DNA from 2 places in the Streptomyces sp. x-19 genome. Region 2 is predicted to be linked to the other one. Evidence: riboswitches for the same ligand, from Rfam matches in the RefSeq annotation. Region 2 holds a riboswitch; the other holds the start of a gene.
What was found. A riboswitch is a leader RNA that binds a small molecule or an ion and turns the genes downstream of it on or off. The one in region 2 is predicted to bind cobalamin.

Region 1 (4,194 bases), on a different contig from region 2:
TGGTTCGGCGGTCCGGGGCTCGACGGGACCGGCAAGTTCTTCGAGGCGAGCGGCTACCCGGCGGGCAAGGTGATGGCCGTGTGCGCCGGCCTCACCGAGACGCTGGGCGGGCTCGGGCTGGTGCTCGGCCTGCTGACGCCGCTCGCCGGCGCGGCGGTGGTCGGCACGATGATCAATGCGTTGGCGGTGAAGTGGGGCGGCGGCTTCTTCGCGCCCGAGGGCGTGGAGTACGAGCTGCTGCTCGCCACCGGCGCGGCCGCGCTGGCGCTGACCGGGCCCGGCCGCTACGCCGTCGACCGCTTCCTGCCGGGCCTGCGCGCGCATCGGCTGGCCTACGGGGCGGGGGCGCTCGTCCTGAGCGTGGTGCTCGCGGCGGCCACGCTGCTGATCCGGAAGTGACGCGGGGGGCCGCCGGGGCACGGGGGCGGTCCGGGCCGTGGCGGCGGGCAACGACGGGGGAACGGCGGGGGAGCGACGTGCGGCGTGACGGAAGAGTGGAGGCGTGATGGCGGTTCGGCGGCTGAACCATGCGGTGTTGTACATCCGCGAGGTGGCACGGTCGGTGGCGTTCTACACCGAGGTGCTGGGGTTCACGGTGGACGTGGAGATTCCGGGGCGGGCGGCCTTCCTGAGCGCGCCCGGTTCGGACAACGACCACGACCTGGGCCTGTTCGCGGTGGGCCCCGATGCCCCGGGGCCGGAGAACGGCCGGATCGGGCTCTACCACCTGGCCTGGGAGGTCGGGACCCTCGGTGACCTCGCGGCGATCGCGGCGCGGCTGCGGGAGCGGGGCGCGCTGGTCGGCGCCACCGACCACCTGGTCTCGAAGTCGCTCTACGCCCGGGACCCGGACGGCAACGAGTTCGAGGTGATGTGGCGGGTGCCCCGGGCGGACTGGCCGGGCGCGGACGAGGCGGACCGGCTGCGGCCGCTCGACCTGGCGGCGGCGCTGGAGCGCTGGGGCCCGGACCTGCTGACCGGCGCGGCGGCCGGCTCGGCCACCTGAGGCGCGGCCCGCACGCGCACCGACCGCGTGGCGCGACCTTCCCCCACGGGCAGTGGGGACGGCCGCACCACGCGGTCGTGGCGTTCCGCCGGTGCGGGGGCCGGGACTAGGGGGCGTCGGGCCCCTGTGCGCGGGGCGCCGGGAGGGCGTCCGCGGTGGCCGGCGGGTCCTGGGCGCGGGCGGCCCAGCGCTTCTCGACGCCGCCCAGCCGCCAGTACGCCAGCGCCGCCGCCCACACCACGACGAACAGGCCGACGATGAGGAAGCCCACGTTGTTCAGGTCGAGCGAGGAGATCCCGCCGGTGAGCGGGTCGTCGAGGCCGAGCTTGTCGTGCAGGACGGTCACCAGCTCGATGGTGCCGATGAGGAACGCGACCGCGATCGACAGCCCGGTGATGGTGAGGTTGTAGTAGACCTTGCGCACCGGGTTGGCGAACGCCCACTGGTACGCGAAGTTCATGAACGTGCCGTCGAGGGTGTCGAACAGGCTCATCCCGGCGGCGAACAGCAGCGGCAGGCAGAGGATCGCGTACCAGGGCAGGCCCGCCGCGGCGCCGCTGCCCGCCATCACCATCAGCGTCACCTCGGTCGCGGTGTCGAAGCCGATCCCGAAGAGGAAGCCCAGCGGGTACATCTGGCCGGGGCGGCTGATGGACTTGGTGAGCCGACCCAGGATGCGGTTCATGAAGCCGCGGGAATCCAACTGGGCTTCCAGCTCCCGTTCGTCGTACGTGCCGGCCCGCATCGCCCGGAACACCTTCAGGATGCCGAGCAGGGCGACCAGGTTGAGGGCGGCGATGAGGTACAGGAAGGTGCCGGAGACGGTCGTGCCGACGAGGCCGAGCGTCTGGTGCGCGCGGGAGCCGTCGCTCATCAGCGTGCCGGCGAGTTGGGCGCCGCCCGCCACCAGCGCGGCCATCACGACCACCACGCTGGAGTGGCCGAGGGCGAACCAGAAGCCCACCGAGACGGGCCGCTTGCCGTCGGCCATCAGCTTGCGGGTGGTGTTGTCGATCGCCGCGATGTGGTCGGCGTCGAAGGCGTGCCGCATGCCCAGGGTGTAGGCGGTGATGCCGAGCCCGGCACCGAACACCTGGCTGCCGACGGTGTAGTGGCCCGGCACGACCAGGAGGAAGAGCACGCCGAAGGCGACGACGTGCAGTGCCGCGATCACGGACATCAGACCCGCGGTGCGGACCGTGTCGCGACGTTGCCAGCGGAACGACCCGGGGGAGCCGGGTATGCCGAGGAGGGGGGACTTGCGGGACGAAGGGGAATCGTCCGGGGTATCAGTGGACAGGGCCATCCGGCCATCACGCTCCAGCACCTCGTGGATGATCTCGTGAGATGCCGTGGCCGGTCTCCTGGCTTACGGGTGCCCGCGTCCGCCCCGCCTTCCCGGCCGCAGGCTGCGGTCAGTGGCGCCGTGCGCGCGCTGGGCGCGCACGCAGAGGGGCGGAAACTCCCCGATCACAGTGGCGAGGGCCGCGCCGGCTTCGGACACGAGGTCCAGCACCGGTCTTCCCGAGCACCACGGCCCGGTCACTGTAGCGGGCACCGGTGAGAACCGGCCACGCCCGGTGGCCGGTGCGGGCCGCCACCGGGTGCCGGCGGCTCGGATCACAGGGCCAGGGCGGAGAGGAACGCGTGCAGTTCGTGGTCGAAGAGCGGGGTGTTCTCCAAGTTGACCAGGTGACCTGCGGCGGGCACGCGTATCCGGCGGGCGCCGGGGACAGCCAGCGCTATGGCGTGGGCGTTCGCCGAGATGTCGGAGGAGTCGAGGTCGCCGTCGAGGACGGTGGTCGGCACCCGGATCTCGCCCAGGCGGTCGAAGGCGCCGACCTCCAGGGGCATGCCCGCGCCCGCACCGTCGGCGTGCACCTCGACATTGGCGGACGCGGAGGCGCGCATCCGCTCCCGGAAGCCGGGGTGCACGACGGACGGCGTGCGGTGCGGCCCGTCCACCCACATCCGCAGGAAGTGCTCCACGAACCGCTCGACGCCGTCCGGTGCGTCGAGCGCGGCGACCTGCTCCCGGATGTGCTCCAGCAGGAAGGGGTCGGTGAAGGCGCGACCGCTGATGCCGGGGGAGGCGAGGAAGAGGGCCGTGACCCGGTCGGGGTGGGCGAGCGCGGTGTCCAGCGCCACCCGGGCGCCGTGCGAGAGGCCGACGAGGACGGCGCTCGGTATGTCGAGTGCGTCCAGCAGGGTCACCAGGTCGTCGTGGTTGGCCCAGTCGCCGGCCACCGTGGAGGACAGGCCGTGGCCGCGGAAGTCGTAGCGGACCACCCGCAGCCCGGAGTTGACCAGCCAGGCGAACTGCTCGTCCCACATGTGCTGGTCGAGCATCCCGTCGTGCAGGAGCACCACCGCGGGGCCGGAGCCGGCCGACTCGTAGAACAGCTCGCCGTCGTCGACCGGCACCGTGTCGTTGTCGATCTCGGACCATGCCTGGAAGTCGTGGGTCATTCTGCGGGCCGTTCTGTGCGCGTGGGGCGGTCGGTCGGACGGGTGGGCGCCGCTGGTCGGTGACCCGTTCGAGACGGTATGGGGACCTGTGCGGTGACCGGGGCGGCGGTGTCCCGCACTTCGGGATCGCCGCTTTCCTCCGGGGGAACGCGCGAGCCGTCCGCCAAGTGCCGGAATTCCTCACCGATCCGGTCCAGTACCCGCAGCGCCGTGCGGACCTCCTCGGCGGACAGGTCGGCGAGCCCGCGGCGGAGTTCCCCCGCCTCGGCTTCCTGGACCCCGCGCATCATCGCCGTGCCCTCGTCGGTGAGCCGGATCAGCGACGAGCGGCGGTGCGCGGGGTTGGCGGTCGTCACGACCAGACCCAGCTCCGCCGCGTGGTTCACCCAGCGCTGCACCGGCTGGCGGTCCAGGTCGAGGGAGCGCGCCAACTGAGGCACGGTGCGCGGGCCGTGGGTGCGCAGCGCGTCGAGGAGGGTGCGTTCGCCGGCGGTCAGGCCGGTGCCGTCAAGCGTGCGCTCCGCCGCGCGCACGATCGTCCGTTGCAGCGGCCGCAGCCGCCGGATGACGTCGTACAGCAACTCCTCGGCGGTCTCCGCACCCCCGCGCGCATCCCCTTGTGCGGATTCCCCTGCGACTTCCCCGGCTTCTTCTCCGCCTTCTCCGACTTCCTGGGCTGCTTCAGCCTCTTCGGCTTCTCCTGCTACGGCCGCCGCGGA
Region 2 (4,194 bases):
CGGCCGGAACGAACCCGCCGTTCAGGGCGTGCACCGCGTGGTCGACCTCGGCCGTGGTGCCGGCCAGTCGCGGGACGACCTGCCGGGCGGCGAAGTCGAGGACGTCCGCGACCGCGGTCGGGTGCCCCGCGGCGACCCGGGCCACCGCGGCCGGGTCCCACTCCGCGTCCTCCATGGCCTGGACCAGTCCGCGGGCGACCGCCTCGGCTTCGTCGGCGGCGGTGCGGGTCGCGGCCGACTCGTCCAGGCCGAGCGCCTCGCGCAGCCCGGGCAGCGCGGAGGTGCCACCCCAGATCTGCCGGGCGCGCAGGATCGCCAACACGAGGTTGACCCGGGCCTCGCCGACCGGGGCGGCGCCCAGGACGTGCAGGCCGTCGCGGATCTGCGCGTCCTTCACCTCGCAGAGCCAGCCGTCGACGTGCAGCAGGAAGTCGTCGAAGCCGTCGTCGTCCGGGCGTGCCTCCAGGCCCAGGTCGTGGTCGAGCTTGGCGGCCTGGATCAGGGTCCAGATCTGCGCGCGGATGGCGGGCAGCTTGGCCGGGTCCATCGAGGAGATCGCGGCGTACTCGTCGAGCAGTTGCTCAAGCCGGGCGATGTCACCGTAGGAGTCCGCGCGGGCCATCGGCGGCACGAGGTGGTCGACGAGCGTGGCGTGCACCCGGCGCTTGGCCTGGGTGCCCTCGCCCGGGTCGTTGACCAGGAACGGGTAGACGAGCGGCAGGTCGCCGAGCGCCGCGTCCGGACCGCAGGCGGCGGAGAGGCCGGCGTTCTTGCCGGGCAGCCACTCCAGGTTGCCGTGCTTGCCGAGGTGGACCATGGCGTCGGCGCCGAACCCGCCGTCGGCGGTGGGGGTGGCGATCCAGCGGTAGGCCGCCAAGTAGTGGTGCGAGGGCGGCAGATCGGGGTCGTGGTAGATCGCGATCGGGTTCTCGCCGAAACCGCGCGGCGGCTGGATCAGTATCAGCAGGTTGCCGCGGCGCAGCGCGGCCAGCACGATGTCGCCCTCGGGGTTGCGGCTGCGGTCGAGGAACATCTCGCCCGGCGGCGGGCCCCAGTGCTCCTCCACGGACTCCCGCAGTTCCTGCGGCAGGGTGCCGTACCAGCGGCGGTAGTCGGCGGCCGGGATGCGGACCGGATTGCGGGCCAACTGCTCCTCGGTCAGCCACTCCTGGTCGTGGCCGCCGGCCTCGATGAGGGCGTAGATCAGCTCGTCGCCGTCGCCGGACGCCAGGCCGGGCACCGGCTCGGTACCGAAGTCGTAGCCCTCGGCCTCCAGACGGCGCAGCAGCGCGACGGCGCTCGCCGGGGTGTCCAGACCGACCGCGTTGCCGATCCGGGAGTGCTTGGTGGGGTACGCCGACAGCACCAGCGCCAGCCGCTTCTCGGCGGCCGGGATGTGGCGCAGCCGGGCGTGCCGGACGGCGATCCCGGCGACCCGGGCGGCCCGCTCGGCGTCGGCGACGTACACCGGCAGCCCGTCCTCGTCGATCTCCTTGAACGAGAACGGCACGGTGATCAGGCGCCCGTCGAACTCCGGCACGGCGATCTGCGAGGCGGCGTCGAGCGGGGAGAGGCCCTCGTCGTTCTCCTCCCAGGCGGCGCGCGCCCCGGTCAGGCAGAGCGCCTGCAGGATCGGCACGTCCAGGGCGGTCAGCGCGCCGGCGTCCCAGGATTCGTCGTCGCCGCCCGCGGAGGCTTCGGCGGGCTTGGTGCCGCCCGCGGCCAGCACGGTGGTGACGATGACGTCGGCGGCGCGCAGTTCCTCGATCAGCTCCGGCTCGGGGGCCCGCAGCGAGGCGACGTACAGCGGCAGCGGGCGACCGCCGGCCCGCTCGACCTGGTCGCACAGGTCGTGGATGAAGCGGGTGTTGCCGCTCATGTGGTGGGCGCGGTAGTAGAGCACCGCCACGGTCGGGCCGGTCGCCTCCGACGCCGGACGCTCCAGCGGGCCCCAGGACGGGGCGGCCGCGGGCGGCTCGAAGCCGTGGCCGCTGAGCAGAACGGTGTCGCTGAGGAAGCAGGCCAGCTGGGAGAGGTTGGCCGGACCGCCGTGCGCGAGGTAGGCGTGCGCCTCGGCCGCGATGCCGACCGGGACCGTGGACGCCTCCATGAGCTGGGCGTCGGGGGCCTGTTCGCCGGTGAGCACGACGACCGGGCGGTGCTGGCCCGCGGCCAGCAGCACGTCCAGGCCGTCCTGCCAGGCGCGGATGCCGCCGAGCAGCCGGACGACGACGAGGTCGGTGCCCTCAAGGAGCCCGGGGAGTTCGGCGACGTCGAGGCGGGCGGGGTTGGCGAGCCGGTACGGCACGGGACCCGTGGCCGCCCGGGCGCTGAGCAGATCGGTGTCGGACGTCGACAGCAGCAGGATCACGGCGCAGCCCTTCCTCGGGGTGTCCACGCCCCGGGTGGTCGTATGGACGGCGGGAGTTCCTGGCTCACCCGGCGGTGGCCGGGTTCACAGTGGCGGGACCGCGCCGGATTCTCACCGGGCTTCCTCCCTTGGCGCCGTCGCTGGCGTCCGGCGGGTCAGCCGACCCGCCGACCTGCATAGTAAGGGCTGCGGCCGCACCGCGGGAGCGGGCCTTTCTCAGCCGCCCTCCACGCCCCCCTCGCCACGGTTCCGGGCGAAACCGACGTAGGTATGCTCGCCGCCATGCCGCCCTCCCCCGCACCACGCCCCGACCGGGCCGAACCACCCGTTCGGGACCGCGGTGACGCCTGCCCGGGAGCGCTGCGGCTGCACTCCGCCGCCGACGGGAACCTGGCCCGAGTGCGGCTCCCCGCAGGGGACTTGACGGTCCGCCAGGCCACCGCCCTGGCGGACGCCGCGGAACGCCTCGGCGACGGGCACCTCTCGCTCACCTCCCGCGGCAACGTCGAACTGCGCGGCCTGCCCGACGACGGCGGCCGGCACCTCGCCGACCTCCTCGCCGACGCCGGGCTGCTGCCGTCCGTACGCCATGAGCGGATCCGCAACGTACTGGCCTCGCCGCTGGCCGGACTGGACCGGCACACCCCCTCCGACGTGCGGTTGTGGGCCCGCAGCCTGGACGCGCTGCTGTGTGCGAGCGACGCCGCGACGGGGCTTTCGGGCCGCTTCCTGTTCGTCCTCGACGACGGTCGGGGCGACGTGGCGGGCCTGGGCGGCGATGTGACCTTGCTCGCAGAATCCGGTCGACAGGCCCCACCGGCCGCCGGGTACGCGCCGGGCGCCGCGTCCGGGTGGGGAGCACTGCTCCGGGTCGGCGACGACCGGGCTGCACTGCGGATCGCGGCGGACGCCGCCCCGCGGGCGGCCCTGACGGCCGCCGAGGTCTTCCTGGCCGCCGCCGCGGAGCGCGGCAGCGGCGCCTGGCGCGTCCGTGAGCTCCCCACCGCAGGAGCGCTGACCGCCCAGGAGGTGCAGCGTGCGCTGCGGGCCGCGGGCATCGCCGCGGAGCACGTGGAACATCCGGCCGCCCCCGTCCCGGGGTCGGCCGCGCACTACGCCGACGCCACCGCCCCCGGCCCGGTCGAGGGGCCCGACGGTCGCCGTGCGCTGGCCGTCCTGGCTCCGCTCGGCCGGCTGACCGCGGCCCAGTGGCGGCTGCTGACCGCGACCGCCGCCGCGGACGGCGACGGCGAACTGCGCCTCACGCCCTGGCGCGGTGTCGTCGTCCCCGGCCTGGCCGCCGCACCGGCGCACCGGCGGCTGCGCGAGTTCGCCGCCGCCGGCCTGATCACCGACCCGACATCCCCCTGGCGCCGGGTCACCGCCTGCACCGGCCTGCCCGGCTGCGCCAAGTCCCTCACCGACGTGCGGAGCGATGCGGCGGGCGTGCTCGCCGGGGGCGAAACGGTTCCGGCGGACGGTTCGGGTGCGCCCGTCGGACTGCCCGTGCACTGGTCGGGCTGCGAGCGGCGGTGCGGCCATCCGCACGGTGCCTGGGTCGACGTGCTGGCGACGCCCGACGGCTATCGGACCATCGCGATGCCTCCCAACTCCCTTGCCCGACCGCCGGTTTCACGTGAAACAGCCGGGCCGGGCACCGTTTCACGTGAAACGCCCCGGCCGGGCGTCGTTTCACGTGAAACGCCGAGCGCATCCGCCGCCCCTCCGGCTGCCCCGCTCTCCTCCACCCCTCAACCCACCACCCCGAGGCCCCAGTGACCGCGTTCGACTACGAAAAGGACGGGGCGGCCATCTACCGCCAG

Region 1: another riboswitch for cobalamin. It lies ahead of ACLJT4_RS39460 (HoxN/HupN/NixA family nickel/cobalt transporter); the one in region 2 lies ahead of cobN (cobaltochelatase subunit CobN).

What each region holds. Positions count from the first base shown of each region.
Region 1 covers NZ_JAJPWK010000038.1:25,641-29,834, reverse strand. Annotated here, with positions in the region: gene ACLJT4_RS39470 (DoxX family protein) at 1-399, shown strand, start outside; gene ACLJT4_RS39465 (VOC family protein) at 506-1,006, shown strand; gene ACLJT4_RS39460 (HoxN/HupN/NixA family nickel/cobalt transporter) at 1,113-2,345, opposite strand; cobalamin riboswitch at 2,343-2,557, opposite strand; gene ACLJT4_RS39455 (alpha/beta fold hydrolase) at 2,627-3,475, opposite strand; gene ACLJT4_RS39450 (MarR family winged helix-turn-helix transcriptional regulator) at 3,472-4,194, opposite strand, start outside.
Region 2 covers NZ_JAJPWK010000002.1:47,220-51,413, forward strand. Annotated here, with positions in the region: gene cobN (cobaltochelatase subunit CobN) at 1-2,371, opposite strand, end outside; cobalamin riboswitch at 2,404-2,556, opposite strand; gene cobG (precorrin-3B synthase) at 2,642-4,150, shown strand; gene ACLJT4_RS04570 (precorrin-8X methylmutase) at 4,147-4,194, shown strand, end outside.